Regions from separate parts of the Marinomonas sp. 5E14-1 genome, predicted to be linked through region 3. Evidence: predicted binding sites of a transcription regulator. Region 3 holds the regulator's gene; each other region holds the start of a gene.
What was found. Region 3 encodes sigma-54, which starts transcription at its own class of promoters, with help from an activator protein. Its sites were predicted from a motif close to TGGCACNNNNNTTGCTNT; they were not measured.
Positions count from the first base shown of each region.

Region 1: ABFY09_RS11320 (MSMEG_0572/Sll0783 family nitrogen starvation response protein) is a predicted target of sigma-54. The motif match lies at 3,553-3,570, and genes of this name have one in related genera.
Region 2: ABFY09_RS08505 (nitrate reductase) is a predicted target of sigma-54. The motif match lies at 3,538-3,555, and genes of this name have one in related genera.
Region 4: ABFY09_RS08475 (CmpA/NrtA family ABC transporter substrate-binding protein) is a predicted target of sigma-54. The motif match lies at 2,336-2,353, and genes of this name have one in related genera.

Region 1 covers NZ_JBDXMW010000011.1:80,811-85,397, reverse strand. Annotated here, with positions in the region: gene ABFY09_RS11330 (GNAT family N-acyltransferase) at 1-1,730, shown strand, start outside; gene ABFY09_RS11325 (PLP-dependent aminotransferase family protein) at 1,821-3,221, opposite strand; gene ABFY09_RS11320 (MSMEG_0572/Sll0783 family nitrogen starvation response protein) at 3,632-4,114, shown strand; gene ABFY09_RS11315 (Nit6803 family nitrilase) at 4,129-4,587, shown strand, end outside.
Region 2 covers NZ_JBDXMW010000007.1:159,562-164,148, forward strand. Annotated here, with positions in the region: gene ABFY09_RS08490 (FAD-dependent oxidoreductase) at 1-473, shown strand, start outside; gene nirB (nitrite reductase large subunit NirB) at 518-3,076, shown strand; gene nirD (nitrite reductase small subunit NirD) at 3,081-3,416, shown strand; gene ABFY09_RS08505 (nitrate reductase) at 3,703-4,587, shown strand, end outside.
Region 3 covers NZ_JBDXMW010000004.1:41,172-45,758, forward strand. Annotated here, with positions in the region: gene ptsN (PTS IIA-like nitrogen regulatory protein PtsN) at 1-404, opposite strand, end outside; gene ABFY09_RS04500 (RNA polymerase factor sigma-54) at 422-1,894, opposite strand; gene lptB (LPS export ABC transporter ATP-binding protein) at 1,970-2,695, opposite strand; gene lptA (lipopolysaccharide transport periplasmic protein LptA) at 2,696-3,205, opposite strand; gene lptC (LPS export ABC transporter periplasmic protein LptC) at 3,189-3,767, opposite strand; gene ABFY09_RS04520 (calcium/sodium antiporter) at 3,767-4,587, opposite strand, start outside.
Region 4 covers NZ_JBDXMW010000007.1:152,939-157,525, forward strand. Annotated here, with positions in the region: gene ABFY09_RS08460 (response regulator transcription factor) at 1-195, shown strand, start outside; gene ABFY09_RS08465 (ANTAR domain-containing protein) at 419-1,024, shown strand; gene ABFY09_RS08470 (ABC transporter substrate-binding protein) at 1,021-2,211, shown strand; gene ABFY09_RS08475 (CmpA/NrtA family ABC transporter substrate-binding protein) at 2,536-3,945, shown strand; gene ABFY09_RS08480 (ABC transporter permease) at 4,011-4,587, shown strand, end outside.

The sequences.
Region 1 (4,587 bases), on a different contig from region 3:
TGACTCCTTTTGGGTTGGGTGAGCGCTTTTTGGAATGGATGACGGGGTTGAGTAAGCTTGATGGCTTTTATCAACAACGTCCTAAAACAAAATCTACCTTCGAATTCATGAACTACACATTGAAAGCGTTGGATGTGGAATACGATATTACAGCAGGTTCACTCGATAATATTCCTAAAGAAGGGCCTGTTGTTGTCGTGGCAAACCATCCTTTAGGTGCGATCGAAGGTGTTATTGTTGCCGATATGCTCGCAGAAGTTCGCCAAGATGTGAAAGTGTTGGCGAATGAAATGTTGAAGCGTCTTCCTGAGATTAGTGATCTATTCATAGGGGTGAATGTCTTTGGTGGTGAGAAGGCGAAAAAAACCAACAGCCTTGCGATTCGTGAAGCGAATAAACACCTAGCGGATGGCGGTCTTTTGGTGATATTTCCCGCTGGTGAAGTGTCGACTTATGCAAAAGGCAGTAAAGTTCTGGTCGATGTGGAGTGGCGTAATTCAGTGGCTAAATTTGTTAACCGTAGCCAAGCCACCACCGTTCCTATTTTTATCGATGGAGAAAACAGTGTATTGTTTTACCAAGCAGGGCGAGTTCATCCTCTGCTGCGTACGGCTTTGCTTGGTAAAGAGCTGCTTAATAAACAATCGAAAACCATTAATTTATCTGTGGGAAATGCGATTCCTTTTTCTGAGTTGAAAGGTTTTAATGATGAAAAAGATCTGGTGAATTATCTCAGGCTGAATACTTACTTGATGAGTCCAGATCGCAAAGAAGCTGAGCAAGAAGCACCGAAAAACGATGATTTACCTATCATTTCTCCTATTGAGACGAACCTGTTATTAGAGGAATTGGCTCAACTGCCAGAAGACGCTTTGTTGCTTGAGCAAGGTGATTTTGCTGTTTATTGCACACCCACAAAAAACATCCCTAATTTGATGAAAGAGATTGGTCGTATTCGAGAAGTGAGTTTTCGTGGTGTCGGTGAAGGCAGCGGACTTGCCTGTGATATTGATAAATACGATGAATATTATCAGCAGTTGTTTGTGTGGCATAAAGAAGACCGGCAAATCGTCGGTTCTTATCGTTTAGGATTTGTGGATCAGCTAATTAAAGAGCGCGGCTTAAATGGTTTGTATTCTCGTAGCTTATTTCAGTATGACGAAACATTTCTAAATACGCTTGATAAGAGTATTGAAGTTGGTCGCTCTGTGGTGGCACAGGCCTATCAGAGGAACTTAAACTCTTTACTTATGTTGTGGAAGGGGATTGCGACGCTAGTGTCTCGTCATCCTAATTACACGCATTTATTTGGCCCTGTCAGCATCAGTAATGACTACAGCGAGAATGCGCGACAATTAATGGCGCAAGCGTTGTCGTTACATCATTACGATCAAGCCAAAGCGCAATTGGTGACGGCTTCTACGCCACTGCGCAAGAGAACTTCAGAGTTTTGGCAACCTAATTTATTGTCTGCTTTGGCCAGTGTTGAGCTGCTATCCAAAATATTGGCTCGTATGGAAAATGGCAAAGGTTTACCTGTGTTATTGCGACAATATCTTAAAATGAATGGCAAGCTTGTTAGTTTCAACGTGGATCACGCTTTCCACGATACGCTAGATGGTTTGATCGTGGTGGACTTACGTCGGGTTCCGCTCAAAACCCTTGGTAAATACATGGGAAGAGGCGAAGCGGAAACCTACTTAGACAAGCATCAACAAGACGAACGATAAGAATAGGCATTAAAAATAACTAGGTAATGCTTTTGTTGCGATGTCATTGCCTAATCGAAAAATATGTATGCTCTTCAACATAGCCCAATTTTATTGGGCTATGTTGCTTAAATGAGCGGGCTGATTAATCATTTCATACAGAGTGTTTATTTGTTCTTGGCAGTCCTTTTGCGAAGATGGGCCGCCAAAACAAATGCGCAACGCTTGAGGCGGGTTGTTATCCGTTGCGAAAGCCGCACTAGAGACCGCATTAACACCATGAGCTCGTAGTTTTGTGGCTAAGTCGGATGGGTTCCAGCCAAGATTTTTAGGCAATTTTAGCCAAAAATGGAAAGCATTTTCCTCCATAGTGTAATGATGTGATTTTAATGTTTTTTTAATTAAAACCTGCCTCAAGTTTGCCTCTCTTTTAATGCCTTGGATCATGTGATCGAGAGTCCCTTCTTTTATCCAGCGGCAAATAATAGTATGAATAAGCGGATTCTCCATGACGTTTAACGAGCGTAAAGCACCTGCAGTGTATTCGGCTTTTCTTTGCGTCGGGCAAAGGATAAAGCCAGCTCTTACGCCCGGGCCAAAGCATTTAGATAAGCCGTTTATGTAATACGTTATTTCTGGCGCCAGTGTGGCAAAAGTCGGCGCTGTGTCATCACTGATTAATCCATAAGCATCGTCTTCAATAATGGCAACGCTAAAACGAAGCGCAACATCCACTAGTGCTTCCCGACGGCTTTTCGAGATACTGCTGGACGTTGGATTTTGCATGGTTGGATTAATATACAACGCCGCTACTTCGTGGGTTTTACAAGCATCTTCAAATGCATTGACTAATGGGCCATCACTGTCTCTTTCAAGAGATAAAAGGTCTTTACCAAGCTGGGCCGCAATGGATTTGATTCCAGGGTAAGTTAGGCTGTCGACACAAATGACTTGCTGATGGCCGCACAGCTGAGACACTAAAGCGACTAAGCCGCCATGAATTCCCGGGCATGAAACAACACGATCCAGAGTGGCATTTTTAACGCGGCGTTTAATTAAGCTTAAAAAACACTGTTTGGTCTCTTTATTGCCGCCAAAATCTTGGTAACGCACACTGCTCAAAATATCCGACATGGCGATACTGCTTAAAGCTCCGTCTTTTATCTCTTCAATAAGCGTTGGAATAGCGGGCTCAATCACCATGTTCATGGTCATTTCATAAGGCGCTAAGCTTGGTTTTATCGCTGGCACCTTGCCTTTAATGAAGCTTCCTGCTCCTGTTGTGGTGTCAATTAATCCTCGTTTTTTGGCTTCGCTGTAGGCACGAGAGGCGGTGGAGTAGTTTATTTCTAGGGCGTCAGCCAAATCTCTCATCGGTGGGAGTTTATCTTGTGGTTGCAGTTTACCAGACTCAATGTCTTCATTTATTAATTCGGCTATTCGTTTGTAAGCTGGATATTTTCCTTTCTTATCGAGTTCTTTTTTCCATGTAATCAGCATTGAAGTGGGCATGTAGTGATGTTCCTTGAAACGTAGTGAATTCATTGAATTTTATTGAGTGCTTTTATTTTGCATTCAATTTGTGTTCTGTTTTTTTAGTGTGTTTTGTTATTTTTTAGATTTTTAAGAATGTAAGTATATTTTTACAAAGACAAGTTGTCTGCACTGAATTGGTCGTGTTTTTAGTTTTTGGCGTCATTTTAGGGCGTTTTGTTTGTGTGTTGAGCATTTTTTTTGATTATTAAAAGATAATCAGAAAAAATATTTTTCTGTTTTTTTGCGTTTGGCATTTTACTTTATCGCATCATTTTTGCAAATTGATTGCTTTTTATTTTGCAATCATTGGCACCTAGGTTGCAATGTATTAGTTGAAATTGATCAGATCGATTTTTTCAAAAACTAATAAACCGGAGAGAAAGAAGATGCCAGAAGTAAAATACGAGCCAAATAAAGACGGTGATTTTTTAGTCGATTACGAAGAAAAAGTGTTTGAAGACGTAAAAGCGGAACCGGGTGAGAAAGCATTAGTAACATTTCACACGGTAGCCTTTGAAGGATCAATTGGTTTTGTAAATATGTTGCAAGCAACGCGTTTACAAAGAAAAGGTTACGAGACCAGTATTCTTTTATACGGACCTGGTGTGACTTTGGGTGTTCAACGTGGTTTCCCTACTTTGGGTGATGAGGCGTTTCCTGGTCACATGAACTTCAACAATCAGTTGAAAAAATTCATGGCAGAAGGCGGTAAAGTTTACGCTTGTCGTTTTGCTCTACAGGCTTTATATGGTCATGGTGAGCGTTCATTGATCGAGGGAATTACGCCAATTAATCCACTCGATGTTTTGGATATCAAACTTTTACATACCCGTGACAATGCCATCATTGTTGATACTTGGACAATGTAAAAGGAGCCGCGGCGATGAGTGATTACCCAATCGTTCGTGCCGCGGCCGTTCAAATCTCTCCTGACTTGGAGAGTTTGTCCGGTACGCTGCACAAAGTATTAAACATGATTGATGAGGCGGCTGAGAGCGGAGTAGAGCTCATCGTTTTTCCTGAAACGTTTTTACCTTACTACCCTTATTTCTCTTTTGTTTTACCCCCTGTGAGTCAAGGTCCAGAGCATTTGCGCTTATATCAAGAGGCTGTGGTTGTGCCAAGTGATACAACACGAGCGATTGGTAATAAGGCGAAAGAGCGTCAAATGGTCGTTGTGATAGGCGTGAATGAGCGTGATAACGGCAGTTTATATAATACTCAGTTGGTATTTGATGCCACGGGTGAATTGATTCTTAAACGTCGAAAAATCACCCCCACTTACCATGAACGAATGATTTGGGGACAAGGAGATGCTTCAGGCTTAAAAGTGGTTGATTCG
Region 2 (4,587 bases), on a different contig from region 3:
AGTCAGCTGGTTTAAAAGTAAATCAGGCGATTATAGTGGATGAAAAAATGCAAACGTCCCATCGAGATGTTTTTGCATTAGGCGAATGCTGTGAATTTGAACAGCAGACTTTTGGTTTAGTCGCTCCTATTTGGGATCAGATAAAAGTGTTAATCAGTGTGCTGAATGACAAAGATGCCAGCTTTTCAATTGAGCCTACTCCAACCAAATTAAAAGTATCTGGTGTGAATCTTTTTTCAGTCGGGAAGATTCAAGCAGACCCAGAAGACTCATGCATCTTCTTTAAAGATGTAGGAGCCAATCATTACCGCAAACTTATCGTCAACGATGGCGTATTAGTTGGAGCAATTCTTTATGGCAACGTTGCCGATGGGAGCTGGTATTTTCAGCTAATTAAAAACAAAACTAATGTCTCTGACATGCTTGAACTACTGGTGTTTGGGGAAGCATATTGCTGCCCAAAAGTGGCCTAATTAAGCGGTTTTAGACGTTGCTAGTTAAAAGCAAGGGGAACACGATGACATCTAACATACCTCTATCGGCCAATAAACCACATCTTGTTGTAGTGGGGAATGGTATGGTCGGCCACCATTTTGTTGAACAGATTATTGCCCAAGGTGGTCATAAAACTTTCCATATTACCGTATTTGGTGAAGAGCCTCATTTAGCCTATGACCGTGTGCATCTCAGTGAATATTTTACTGGTAAAGGCGCAGCCGATTTGGCTATGACAGACGGTACGTTATATGACGATAATGGCGTTCGTTACTTTACAGATAGTCTTGTAACCGAGATTGACCGTGAAGCCAAAACACTACTTTTGCAGAATGGTGATTCATTAGCATATGACAAGCTTGTTTTGGCCACAGGTTCTTATCCTTTTGTTCCGCCAATTCCGGGTCACAAACGTGATAACACCTTTGTTTATCGAACATTGGAAGATTTGGATGCTATTCGAGATTGTGCCAAGAAAGTGACTCGTGGCACAGTTGTAGGCGGTGGTTTGTTAGGTTTGGAAGCTGCAAATGCCTTAAAGAATCTCGGGTTAGAAACCAGTGTTGTAGAGTTTGCCCCTCGACTTATGCCTGTTCAGTTAGATGAAAAGGGCGGTAGTGTTCTGAAAGGAATGATCGAAGCTTTAGGTGTGAAGGTTTATACCGATACAGCGACACAAGAAATTGTCGATGGAGAAACGGCTTTCCATCGTATGAATTTTGCTGATGGCACACACCTTGAAACAGATTTGATTTTGTTCTCTGCAGGTATTCGACCTCAAGATGCATTGGCGAAGCAGTCTGGCCTAGAAATGGGCGAGCGTGGCGGTATCACTATTAATAACCAATGCCAAACCAGCGATGCAGATATTTACTCGATTGGTGAATGTGCGCTTTGGAATAATCGAATCTTTGGTCTGGTTGCACCAGGTTACACCATGGCGAAAGCAGCAGCAGGTCATTTGATGGGCGATGCAGGTTTGTCATTTACTGGTGCAGATATGAGTACCAAGTTGAAGTTACTTGGTTGTGATGTAGGTTCGGTTGGTGATGCTCATGGCACTTCACAAGGCTGTAAGGTTTTTGTTTATCAAGACGAGTTGAGCCAGAGCTACCGCAAAATGGTTGTTTCAGAAGATGGCAAGAAATTGCTAGGCGCGGTGTTAGTCGGTGACAATAGTTATTACGATACCTTGCTGCAATACTATTTGAATGCGATTGATTTACCTGAACAAGCGCAATCTTTGATCTTACCAGCAATGGATGGCGCACCCGCTGCGTTGGGAGTTGACGCTTTGCCGGCGACAGCGTCAATTTGTAGTTGTCATAATGTATCGAAGCAAGATATCAGTGATGCTGTCTGTGGCGGAGCTTTGTCTGTTGGTGATGTGAAAGGAATGACAAAAGCCGGAACAGGTTGTGGGGGTTGTGCTGCTTTGCTGAAAAAAGTAGTCGATAGCGAGCTGCTTGCGCTAGGGGTGGAAGTCAGCACAGACATTTGTGAACACTTCGCTTATACGCGTCAGGACTTATATAACATCATCAAAATTGGCAAGATCAAAAGCTTTGATGAGTTGTTAGAAAAGCACGGTAAAGGTCACGGTTGTGAAATTTGTAAGCCCGCGGTTGGCTCTATCTTAGCCAGTGTTTGGAACGAATATGTTCTTAAAAAAGAGCACATTATCTTGCAAGATACCAATGATCGCTTCCTAGGTAATATGCAGAAAGACGGTACTTACTCTATCGTTCCTCGTATTCCTGGTGGCGAGATTACACCAGAAAAATTGATTGTGCTTGGTGAGGTGGCAAAAGAATACAAGCTTTATACCAAGGTAACAGGTGGTCAACGTATTGATTTATTTGGTGCGACCTTGCCTCAGCTGCCAGAAATCTGGAAAAAGCTTGTCGACGCGGGTTTTGAAACAGGCCAAGCCTACGGTAAGTCATTACGAACGGTTAAGTCTTGTGTTGGTAGTACTTGGTGTCGTTATGGTGTGAATGACAGTATGACCATGGCAGTTGATTTGGAGAACCGTTATAAAGGTTTGCGTTCTCCTCATAAAATCAAGTTTGCCGTGTCTGGCTGTACTCGCGAGTGTGCAGAAGCACAAAGTAAAGACATTGGTGTTATTGCGACAGAAGGCGGTTGGAACCTTTATGTTTGTGGTAACGGTGGTATGAAGCCCCGTCACGGCGACTTATTTGCTACTGACTTAGATGATGAAACACTCATTAAGTATATCGATCGCGTATTAATGTTTTACACAAAAACCGCAGATCGACTGCAACGAACTTCCGTCTGGATGGATGGCCTTGAAGGTGGTCTAGAGTATCTAAAAGAAGTCGTTATAGGGGATAAGTTAGGCATGTGTGACGAGCTGGATGCAGCGATGAATTATGTTGTTGATACCTTCCAGTGTGAGTGGAAAACAACATTAGAAGACCCAGAAGCACTGAAAACATTCCGTCAATTTGTTAACTATGATGGTGTGGATGACAATGTTGTTTTTGTTGAAGAGCGTGATCAAATTCGCCCTGCGACAGAAAAAGAAAAGTTAGAATTGATTGCGAAGGTGGGTTAATAAGATGGCATCACAGTGGAAATTAGTTTGTAAGCAAAGTGATCTTATTAGAGGTGCTGGAGTGGCGGCTATGGTTGATGGTCAGCAAGTGGCACTTTTTTATATAACTGAGTCTGACGATAAGGTGTTTGCTATCAGTAATTGGGACCCATTTGGCAAAGCAAACGTTTTATCTCGTGGCCTGGTTGCTCACCTTCAAGGCAATTGGACTGTTGCTAGCCCTTTGTATAAACAACACTTTGTGTTGTCTTCTGGAGAATGTCTGGAAGATGAAGTGGTTCGAATTCCTTGCTGGAAAGCCAAACTAGAAGGGAATGATGTGTACATTTCTGAAGCTTAATGTGTATTTTTGCATTATTTTGGTGCAAAAAATTGAGGCCTTATGCTATTAGTAAAAGATCACTCGTCCATTTATAGGGGATTGATAGCGAATACATGGATTTAACATCTTTTATCAAAACTGGCTTGTTTATTGCTTAGTATAAAAGTAACTGATGCACCGTAAGTCGACGAAGGTTTACACATAAAGCAATCAGATATTACAAAAGGCAACGAGGCCCAATCGCTTTTCTAGAAAAGCGATTGGGCCTTTTTTTGTTTTTGGATAATAGGTTTGAGGAGTGATCATGACAGCACGAATTGAGAAAACGACTTGTCCATATTGTGGCGTAGGGTGCGGGGTGAATTTTACTGTACCAAATGCCACTACTGACCCTGTTGAGCCAGTGTCTGGAGATCGTGATCATCCTGCTAACTTTGGTCGCTTATGCGTTAAAGGTAGTAGCCTCGCACAAACCATTCAATCTGACGATAGATTGTTGACTCCTATGGTGCATGGCGAGTCTGCTACTTGGCAAACGGCGATTGAGACGGTCAGTGAAAAAATTGCTCAAGTGGTAAAGGATCATGGTTCTGATGCTTTTGCGTTTTATCTTTCTGGGCAGATTTTGACAGAAGATTATTATGTAGCGAATAAGTTAGCCAAAGGCTTCATTGGAACGTCTAATGTCGATACCAACTCTCGATTGTGTATGGCGTCAGCGGTTGTTGGTTATAAGCGTGCTTTTGGCTCTGATACCGTTCCCTGTAATTATGAAGACTTAGAACTGTGCGATTTGTTAATCATGGTGGGGTCTAATGCGGCTTGGACGCATCCTATTTTATTTCAACGTATTGCAGAAGCTAAAAAGCAACGTCCTCACATGAAAGTGGTTGTGATTGATCCTAGAGAGACAGCCACTTGTGATATCGCAGATTTGCACTTGGGAATTAAACCTGGCAGCGATGCGGCGATCTTCTCTTATTTGTTACAGCACTCTGTTCAGGCTAATGTGCTTGACCAAGGTTTTATTTCTCGTCACACCAATGGTTTTAAAGAGGCGCTAAATCAGGCGAGTGAGTCAACACCGACGTTGGCTTCTGCGGCAGGATTCTGTGGAGTCAGTGAAAAAGAGTTAAGCCTGTTGGCAAGTTGGTGGACAGAAACGCCAAAAACGGTGACTTTTTATTCT
Region 3 (4,587 bases):
GCGGTTCTTAATTTATCTAAAGATTGTGGCGATTGTGCTAATTCTGCAATCTGCGCCAATGTCGATAAATGAGAGTCACACTCGTGAGGTGGAACGATGAGGGCGAAGATCAAATCTACAGCTCTTTTATCAATCGCATCAAAGTCAATCGGTTTTTGTAATGACATCACAACGATTGCCGTATGATTGGCGGATTCCAAACGACAGTGAGGAATGGCTATACCATTTCCTATTCCAGTACTGCCAAGTTTTTCTCGGCCTAATAAAGCGTCATAAACCGCTTCGTTATCGCAATGTAGTTTGTTAGATGCGACTTCCGCTAAGTTCTCAAGAACGCGTTTTTTGCTGACAATCTCTTGTTTTGCAAAGACAAGTTCCGCTTTCAATAATGATTTTAATGGCATGATAAAGTAGTGTCCGTTTAGATCAATCGCTTGCGTTCATTGGATGGCGGTATGTTCATCGCCTCGCGGTATTTTGCAACAGTACGGCGGGCAACTTGTATGCCTTGGTCAGCCAAAATAGTCGCTAATTTATTGTCGCTTAAAGGTTTTTTAGCTGGCTCATCTGTTACTAGCTTTTTAATCATGGCTCGTATTGCTGTAGAAGAGCATTCTCCGCCAGATGCTGTGTTGACATGGCTGGAGAAGAAATATTTAAGTTCAAAAATACCTTTTGGTGTGTGTATGTATTTTTGAGTCGTCACCCTAGATATTGTTGATTCGTGCATGCCGACTTCTTCGGCTACATCGTGAAGTACCATGGGCTTCATGGCTTCTTCACCTAATTCAAAGAAGTCAATTTGACGGCTTACAATACAGCTGGCAACTTTTAATAGGGTTTCATTTCGGCTTTGTAAACTTTTCATGAACCACTTGGCTTCTTGTAATGACGTCTTGATATAGCTCGCGTCTTCGGGCGTTGACGCTGTGCTAGCCATAGCAGAATAGGTTTCGTTTATTTTGACAGGCGGTAAAGCGTCATTGTTTAGCTCTACTTGCCAGCTGCCATTGCGTTTTTTGACAGAGACATCAGGAATGACATAGTCCGTATCATCTGCATCAATAACAGAGCCGGGACGAGGATTAAGTTGTTGTATTAAGCAAACTACTTCTTTAAGAGCTTCGTCTTTTAGCTTTGTTTTTCTGCTTAATTGCGCAAAGTCACGACTGCCAAGAAGCGGCAAATAATTGTCAATCAGGTTATGCGTGCTTTTGTATAAAGGGTGGTTTTGAAATGCTTCTAGCTGAACTAATAGGCAATCTCGTAGATCGGTAGAGCAAACACCAATAGGGTCAAAACGCTGCAGTCTATGTTGGACTGCCATAACTTCTTCTATTTCAAGTTCTTCTAGTTCGGTCGAAAGGGACTCGCAGATATCGTTTGGTGTAATACTTAGGTAACCATCTGGTTGTACGCATTCAATAATTGCGTATGCAATCTCAATGTCTCGATCAGACATGTGAGTTAAATTTAATTGCCAGATTAAATGATCTTGTATGCTTTCTGCAGGCGCATTACGGCTTTCGAAGTCGCTGTCACCTTCATAGTTATTGTTGTCGCTGATCGCTGCAGAACTTTGGTAGGTGTCATCCCAGTTACTATCTATTGAGAGCTCTTCAGGAATGCTTTCTGTCCATTCTGATTCAACACGAGCTTCTTCACTTGTATTGATATCAGGTGTTTCTGCTGTGCTTTTGGATTCGATGCTAGCTGGTGCTTCTACTTGTCCTTGTTCGTCGTCGTCAAGTTCAAGAAGAGGGTTGGATTCAAGAAATTCATGAATTTCTTGTTTAAGATCCAGCGTAGAAAGCTGCAGCAAACGTATCGCTTGCTGCAGCTGGGGTGTCATGGTCAGCTGTTGACCGAGTTTTAACTGTAAAGACTGCTTCATGGAGCAACTCTTTTTATTTGAGTGAATTGGAACGAGTTATGCATACTACTCCCTTTCTGCAGTAATGATAAGGGGTTACAGGCGGAAGTCATCACCTAAATAGACTTTTTTCACCTGTTCATTGTTAATAACTGTACTAGCATCACCAGAAGCAATGATATATCCATTGCCCACAATATAAGCTTTATCACAGATGTCTAAGGTTTCTCTGACATTGTGGTCTGTAATCAGAACACCAATGCCGCTTTCTTGTAGGTGTTTGATGATAAGTTTGATATCACCGACAGAAATGGGGTCAACGCCAGCAAAAGGCTCGTCTAAGAGAACGAATTTTGGGTTCATTGCTAGTGCCCGCGCAATTTCTACACGGCGCCTCTCACCACCAGATAGGGCCATGCCTAAATTTTTTCTGATATGAGTAATATGAAACTCTTCTAATAAGTCTTCAAGTCTGGATTTCTTCTGAGCTTTTGTGAGTTCTTTACGTGTTTCTAAAATCGCTAGAATATTGTCTTCAACAGACATTTTTCTAAAAATAGAGGCTTCTTGTGGTAAGTAGCCGATACCTTTTTGTGCTCTGGTATGCATCGCGTTACTGGTGATATCTTTACTGTCGATGAATATGCCGCCTGCATCATTAGTAACCATCCCAACTATCATGTAAAAGCATGTGGTTTTGCCTGCACCGTTAGGACCAAGCAAACCAACAGCTTGCCCAGACTCAACTGAGATGGAAACATCCTTTACTACTTGTCGTTTTTTGTAGCTCTTTGCTAGGTTTTTAGCTTCTAGAAGGGCCATTTAATTTGTTTCCTCAGCTAATGGAGATTGAAGCGTCATCGATACTCTGCCTGTGCCTTTTTTTTCTGCACTAAAGGCTCCATCATCAATAGTGTAAAGGATGTAGTCGGCGGATATAGAGTTGTTTAGCTTGCTTAACTGTCCATTACCTATAATTTCTAGTTTGGATTGAGTGATAGAGTAATGGATTTTATTTCCTTTGCTGGTAACAGTGTTGCCAGTCAAATTGATTTGTTGGCTGAATTTTGCTGGTTCCCCCAAGGCTTCTAAACGATTGAATTTTTTTGTCTTTACATCGGTCACAACTTTTAAATATTGTGCCTGTATTTCAATAGAGCCTTGCTTGATGAAGACATTGCCTTTGTAAATGGCTTCCCCAGTGTTTTGGTTAAAAGAGACTTCATCAGCTTGAACTTCTATAGGTTTATTTATGTCATCTGGTAAGGCATAAGTGTATTGACTTAATAAAGCTGAAATTAGCAAGGCGCAAATGTTAATCAAGTGTTTCATATGTTCCTCTTACAGATCCTGTCATGATAACTTCTTCTGAATTTATATAGGTCGTAATTTTGTCAGCGGAAGTTTCTCCTTGTGTGGAGACTAGTATCGGACTTCCTTGGCTTGTTAATGATTGATCTTTATCTAAGTAATGTATGCTGTCTGCGCTCAATTTTATGTCTTCAGATTGAAGATATGTTTTAACGGCTTCAGCATTATCTGTGAGTAGAATATCATCACTTCCATCATGAATGATGCCTTTATTCGCTTTTGCACTCCAGGTTCCTGACTCTGATTTGCGTGCAACGCTCGGAGAATCAAGGAGTGTTTTCGAGTCATCAACATAGTGCAGTGTTTGCTTAGCTTTGAGGGTTTCAATCAACTCCCCGTTTTGATTGAACTCTTTGATGGTTACCTGAGTGATAAAATAGTCAGGGGAGCTGCTTAAAGAATCTGTTGGTATTAGGTTCTTTTGAGGAGAAGTTCCGTGCCATAAAAAAACTGCTACACTCGCAATTAATATGGTAGCGAGCAATAATATTCTAGGCGTAGTGGTACTTTCAAATTTAAACATTAGATCGAACTGCCTGAACTAATTATAAATAGATAAACACAATAAGACCCAAGAAGCGGTAATCCAACCCAGCGCGGAATGCTGCTGTTTTTCGATTTCTTGAAAATATAAATAGCGAACGCAAGGGCGATTGTTAAAGCCAATACCCAAGGGTAATCTCGATTAGTTACGTTGGCATCAATAATGCCTGGTGCAATTAATGCAGGTAAAGGTAATACCGTTGCCAAATTGAAAATATTGGAACCTAAAATATTGCCGATGGCGATGTCATGGTGACCTTTTCTTACGCTGCTTACTGAGGCAGCTAACTCTGGCAAACTGGTGCCAATAGCGACAATAGATAACCCTATGATGAGCTCACTGACGCCAAGTGCTGTTGCTATGTTAATTGCTCCCCATACCAAGAGTTTAGAACTGCCAATTAAAACAGCTAAACCAATTAAGGCAATGATTAGGGATTTAACAACTGGTGATCCATCGTCTTCTGGGAGTTCGTCTTTTAATTCGCTTTCGAGGTCTTTGCTGCCCTTTAACAAGATACTCAAAATTATTATGAAGGCTAAGATCAGAAGGATGCCATCTAATACGCTCAAAGCTTGATCGTAAAGTAAGTAACCAGCAAGGAAGGTGATAGCCAGAACGAGTGGTACTTCTTTGGTTGTTAGGCCCTTTGCGATAGGAACAGAAGAAAAGAGTAAAGTGATTCCGAAAACCAGAGCGATATTGGCGATGTTAGAGCCAATTACATTTCCAACTGCAATTTCTGGAGCTTGATCAAATGCGGCAATTGCAGAAACAACCATCTCAGGCGCGGAAGTGC
Region 4 (4,587 bases), on a different contig from region 3:
TCTGAAAATGAGCTTGAAGGGCTATCCGATCGAGAATTAGATGTGACTCAATTGGTTGCTCGAGGGTTGTCAAACAGAGATATAGCAAATGAGATGGGGATTACTGAACGTACAGTAAAAGCTCATTTGACATCTATCTTCAAAAAAACCAATACAAAAGACCGATTGGCTTTGGCTTTGCTAGCTCAAAATTAATAACAACGCGCCTCATTTCGGGGCTTTAACTGGATCTTTGTGCACCAAATCGCTCTCCTCCTTTTCTTTAGGTTTCTTTTTCTTTCTCTATTTTTTATAGGGCCTTGTTAATACAGGGATTTTACGAAAAATTGCCTTTTCTTTTTAGGCTTTAAAATGGCGCATATCTTGCAGTATATAAAAGTATATTTTTATATTTTTATATTTTTTAAGAGAGTGCACTATGTCTGCGCCCCCAGAGAAAGAGTTAACCATCATGCTTGTTGATAATGAGCCTGCCCGAGCAGCCATTGTTGAGCAAGCAATGACAGACAGTGGTTATCGTGTCATTAGGCGCCTTGAGAATGCCAAAAATCTAACGGAAGCTGTTAATCAATATCAGCCTGATATGGTTATTATTGATATTGAATCTCCCGATCGAGATATATTAGAAAATATGTCTCGCCTTACCCAAGATAACCCTCGTCCAATTGTAATGTTTGCCGAAGAAGATGACTCACGACACGTTGAAGCAGCCATTAGAGCTGGCGTCAGTGCATATGTAGTTGATGGTGTTAATAGCGGAAGTGTCAAAGCGCTGTTACAAGTAGCTATTGCGAGGTTTCGCGAATTTCACGCCTTAAGGTCGGAACTGGAAACAGTCAAGAGCCAATTAGAAGACAGAAAACTTATTGATAAAGCGAAAGGTTTAATTATGAAACATCAACAATGTGATGAACCGGCCGCCTACAAAGCATTAAGAAAGTTAGCCATGGACCGCAGCCAACGTATGACAGAGGTCGCACGTAACATTATATCGGTAATGGAACTCATGGGAGGTGCAAAGTGAGCCCAAAACAAGAGAATACGACACCTTTGCATAACGGGACCGTTCGTATTGGATTCATTCCATTAATAGATTGTGCCCCTTTTGTTATTGCAAAAGAAAAGGGCTTCTTCGTTTCAGAGGGTGTAGATGTAGAGCTTTCTAAAGAAGCATCTTGGGCTAGCATTCGTGACAAAGTTGCGTTTAATGTACTTGATGGCGCTCATATGTTGGCTTCTATGCCTATAGCAGCCACGTTAGGGGTAGGTACCATCAAAAAAGCGATGCAAACCAGCTTTACTGTAAGTCATAACGGAAATGGCATAACCATTGGTAATGCTCTTTATGATCAGCTTCAGCATTATTCTGAGTCGGTTGCAGATATTCGTACGGGGGCAGCACTCAAAAAATTGATTGATAATCGAGATAGGCAAGATACGCCTCTGCGTTTTGCTATTGTGTATCCATATTCTTCGCATAATTATCAATTACGAGATTGGTTGAGCCGTGTGGGTATTAGCCCAGATAAAGATGTACAAATTACTGTTGTGCCGCCAGTAAAAATGCTCGATGCACTTAAGTCAGGTGAAATAGATGGTTATTGTGTGGGTGAGCCCTGGAATAGCCTTGCTGTTGAACAAGGTGTAGGGCACATGTTGGTTACAGGCTATGAAATTTGGGGGAGTACGCCTGAGAAAGTGTTTGGTGTGAATTCCTTATGGGCAGAACAGAATGAATTGGCCCACTTAGCTGTTATTAGGGCTCTGGAGAAAGCATGTACTTGGGTAGATGAAGCGGAAAATCAAACTGAATTATTAGAAATATTAAGTCATCCAGATTATTTAAATTGTACGGTTGAGCAATTGGTATATGGCTTTAGTGCGATTAAACCTAAAGGGCAATTCGACTGGCCAATGGAGGCTTATCAGCGCTTTTCTGGAAGTGAAATTAATAAGCCTTTACCAAGTTACGCTTTGTGGATTATGGCGCAAATGCACCGTTGGCAGCAACTAGAAGGTTTTCCTTCATTGAATGAAGTGGCTGAGCAAGTGTATCGCAAAGACCTTTATTATAAAGCGTTAGGGCTTGATGTTGAGAAAGATGATTCTTGGCGTTTGAACTCTTCAGCAGAATCCAATTGGTTAGAGGCTGTATCGACAGGAAATGTTTCTTTGCACTCGGAGGGTATTTTGAAAGGTTTTAGTGAGTAGCGTGTCTTTTTATGGTGCGTAGTGCGTAAGAAATGAGCGCGGCTTAGTGTTTTATTTGTCAAAAACTGCACTTTTTTTACTTAAATTTATTAAAAAACATTATATATCAATGGTTTGTTTTTTTTGGCATATAACGTGCTTTCTTTTTATGTATCAAGTTTTAATAAAATTTTGGTGAGGTTGGCAACGATGTCTAACTATCACCCACATTATTAGCAGTTCAATGTAGGGCTGTTTATGAATGGCAAAGGCGCCTGTGGACACATTAATTGTGATCCGCATGCGCCTTTTTTTGTTTTTACGTTTCTCAAGTGGAGCATAGTTATGAATATGAGATCTTTGAAAGCGGTTTTATCCTTACCCGAGTTAGCCTCTTCAACTAAGAAGGTAGGTCTTTCTTTACTGATTGGTTCTACATTCCTATCTGGAATTGCTCATGCTGAGCTTGGTTACCCAGAAAAAGAAGAGCTCAAATTTGGTTTTATAAAATTAACTGATATGGCGCCTTTAGCGATTGCCTACGAGAAAGGTTATTTCGAAGATGAAGGCTTATATGTCACGCTAGAAGCACAAGCAAACTGGAAAGTATTATTAGATCGAGTGATTGATGGGCAGCTTGATGGTGCTCATATGTTGGCGGGTCAACCTTTAGGAGCAACTATTGGTTATGGGACAAAGGCTAACATTATTACTGCATTTAGTATGGATTTGAATGGTAATGGCATCACCGTTTCTAATGATGTTTGGGCTGAAATGAAAAAGCACATTCCAAGCGGCTCTGATGGAAAACCAGTTCATCCAATCAGTGCTAGTGCTTTAAAACCTGTTATCGATGGTTATAAAGCAGAGGGAAAACCATTCAAAATGGGAATGGTGTTTCCTGTCTCTACTCATAACTACGAATTACGTTATTGGCTAGCAGCTGGTGGTATTCATCCTGGTTACTATGCGCCAACGAAAGGTGATACAAGTGGTCAGATTGATGCGGATGCCTTGTTGTCAGTAACGCCTCCACCGCAAATGCCAGCAACAATGGAAGCAGGAACCATTCACGGTTACTGCGTGGGTGAACCTTGGAACCAGCAAGCAGTATTTAAAGGTATTGGTGTTCCAGTTATTACCGATTACGAAATCTGGAAAAACAATCCAGAGAAAGTATTTGGTGTGAGTGGTGATTGGGCAGAAGAATATCCAAATACACACATTCGTGTTGTAAAAGCCATGATTCGTGCAGCGAAATGGTTGGATGAAAATAACAATGCTAACCGTCCCGAAGCAGTTGAAATCTTGTCTCGTAGTGATTATGTCGGTGCCGATTACGACGTTATTGCTAACAGTATGACTGGGACATTTGAGTATGAAAAAGGTGACAAACGTGAAGTTCCTGACTTCAACGTATTTTTCCGTCATAACGCAACTTACCCTTACTACAGTGATGCTATCTGGTACCTGACTCAAATGCGTCGTTGGGGACAGATTGCAGAGCCTAAGTCAGATGAATGGTTCATGAACGTAGCGAAAGAAGTGTACCGTCCAGACATCTATGCTCAAGCGGCCAATGCTTTGATCGAAGATGGTTTGATGGTGGCATCTGAATTCCCAGATTTTGAAGCAGAAGATGGCTTCAAAGCACCACAAAGTGACTTTATCGATGGTGTTACTTATGACGGCAAAAAACCAAATGATTACCTGAAAAGCTTTGAAATTGGTTTGAAAGGCGACGACCAAATATAAGTAAAGCGAATAATAAGACAGTCAGTCAGGCTGTCTTATTTTGTTAAACAGAGTGAGAGAGAAATATGAATATACCGAGCTTATCCATAGCGTCATTGAAAGACAAAGTAGAAAGCATTTCATTGAAAAGCTTGTTGCTTCCTCTTTTTGGGATTTTGGTTTTTATTTCGTTATGGCAGGTTGGTGCAAGCCGAGTTCATACTTCTTTAGGAGAGTTCCCAGGGCCATCAGTTGTATACGAGCAATGGAATAGTCTTGTAGCTGAACATCAAAACGAGCGAGTTAAGGAAGAAGCGTTTTATGAGCGCCAAGAAAAACGCATTGAAGCGCGTCAAGCGAAAGATCCTAGCTATGTGGGTAAGTTAAGAGATTACACAGGTAAGCCAACCTTTTTTGATCAAATATTTACAAGCCTTTATACCGTATTGGCAGGTTTTGGATTGGCGAGTCTTATCGCAATTCCGCTTGGTATTTTAATTGGTCTTAATAGTTCAGTTTACAGTGCTCTTAATCCGGTTATTCAAGTATTTAAACCGGTTTCACCGCTTGCATGGTTGCCTTTGGTCACTATGGTTGTGAGTGCGACCTATGTTACAGACGATCCAATGTTTTCGAAATCTTTCCTAACCTCCATGTTTACTG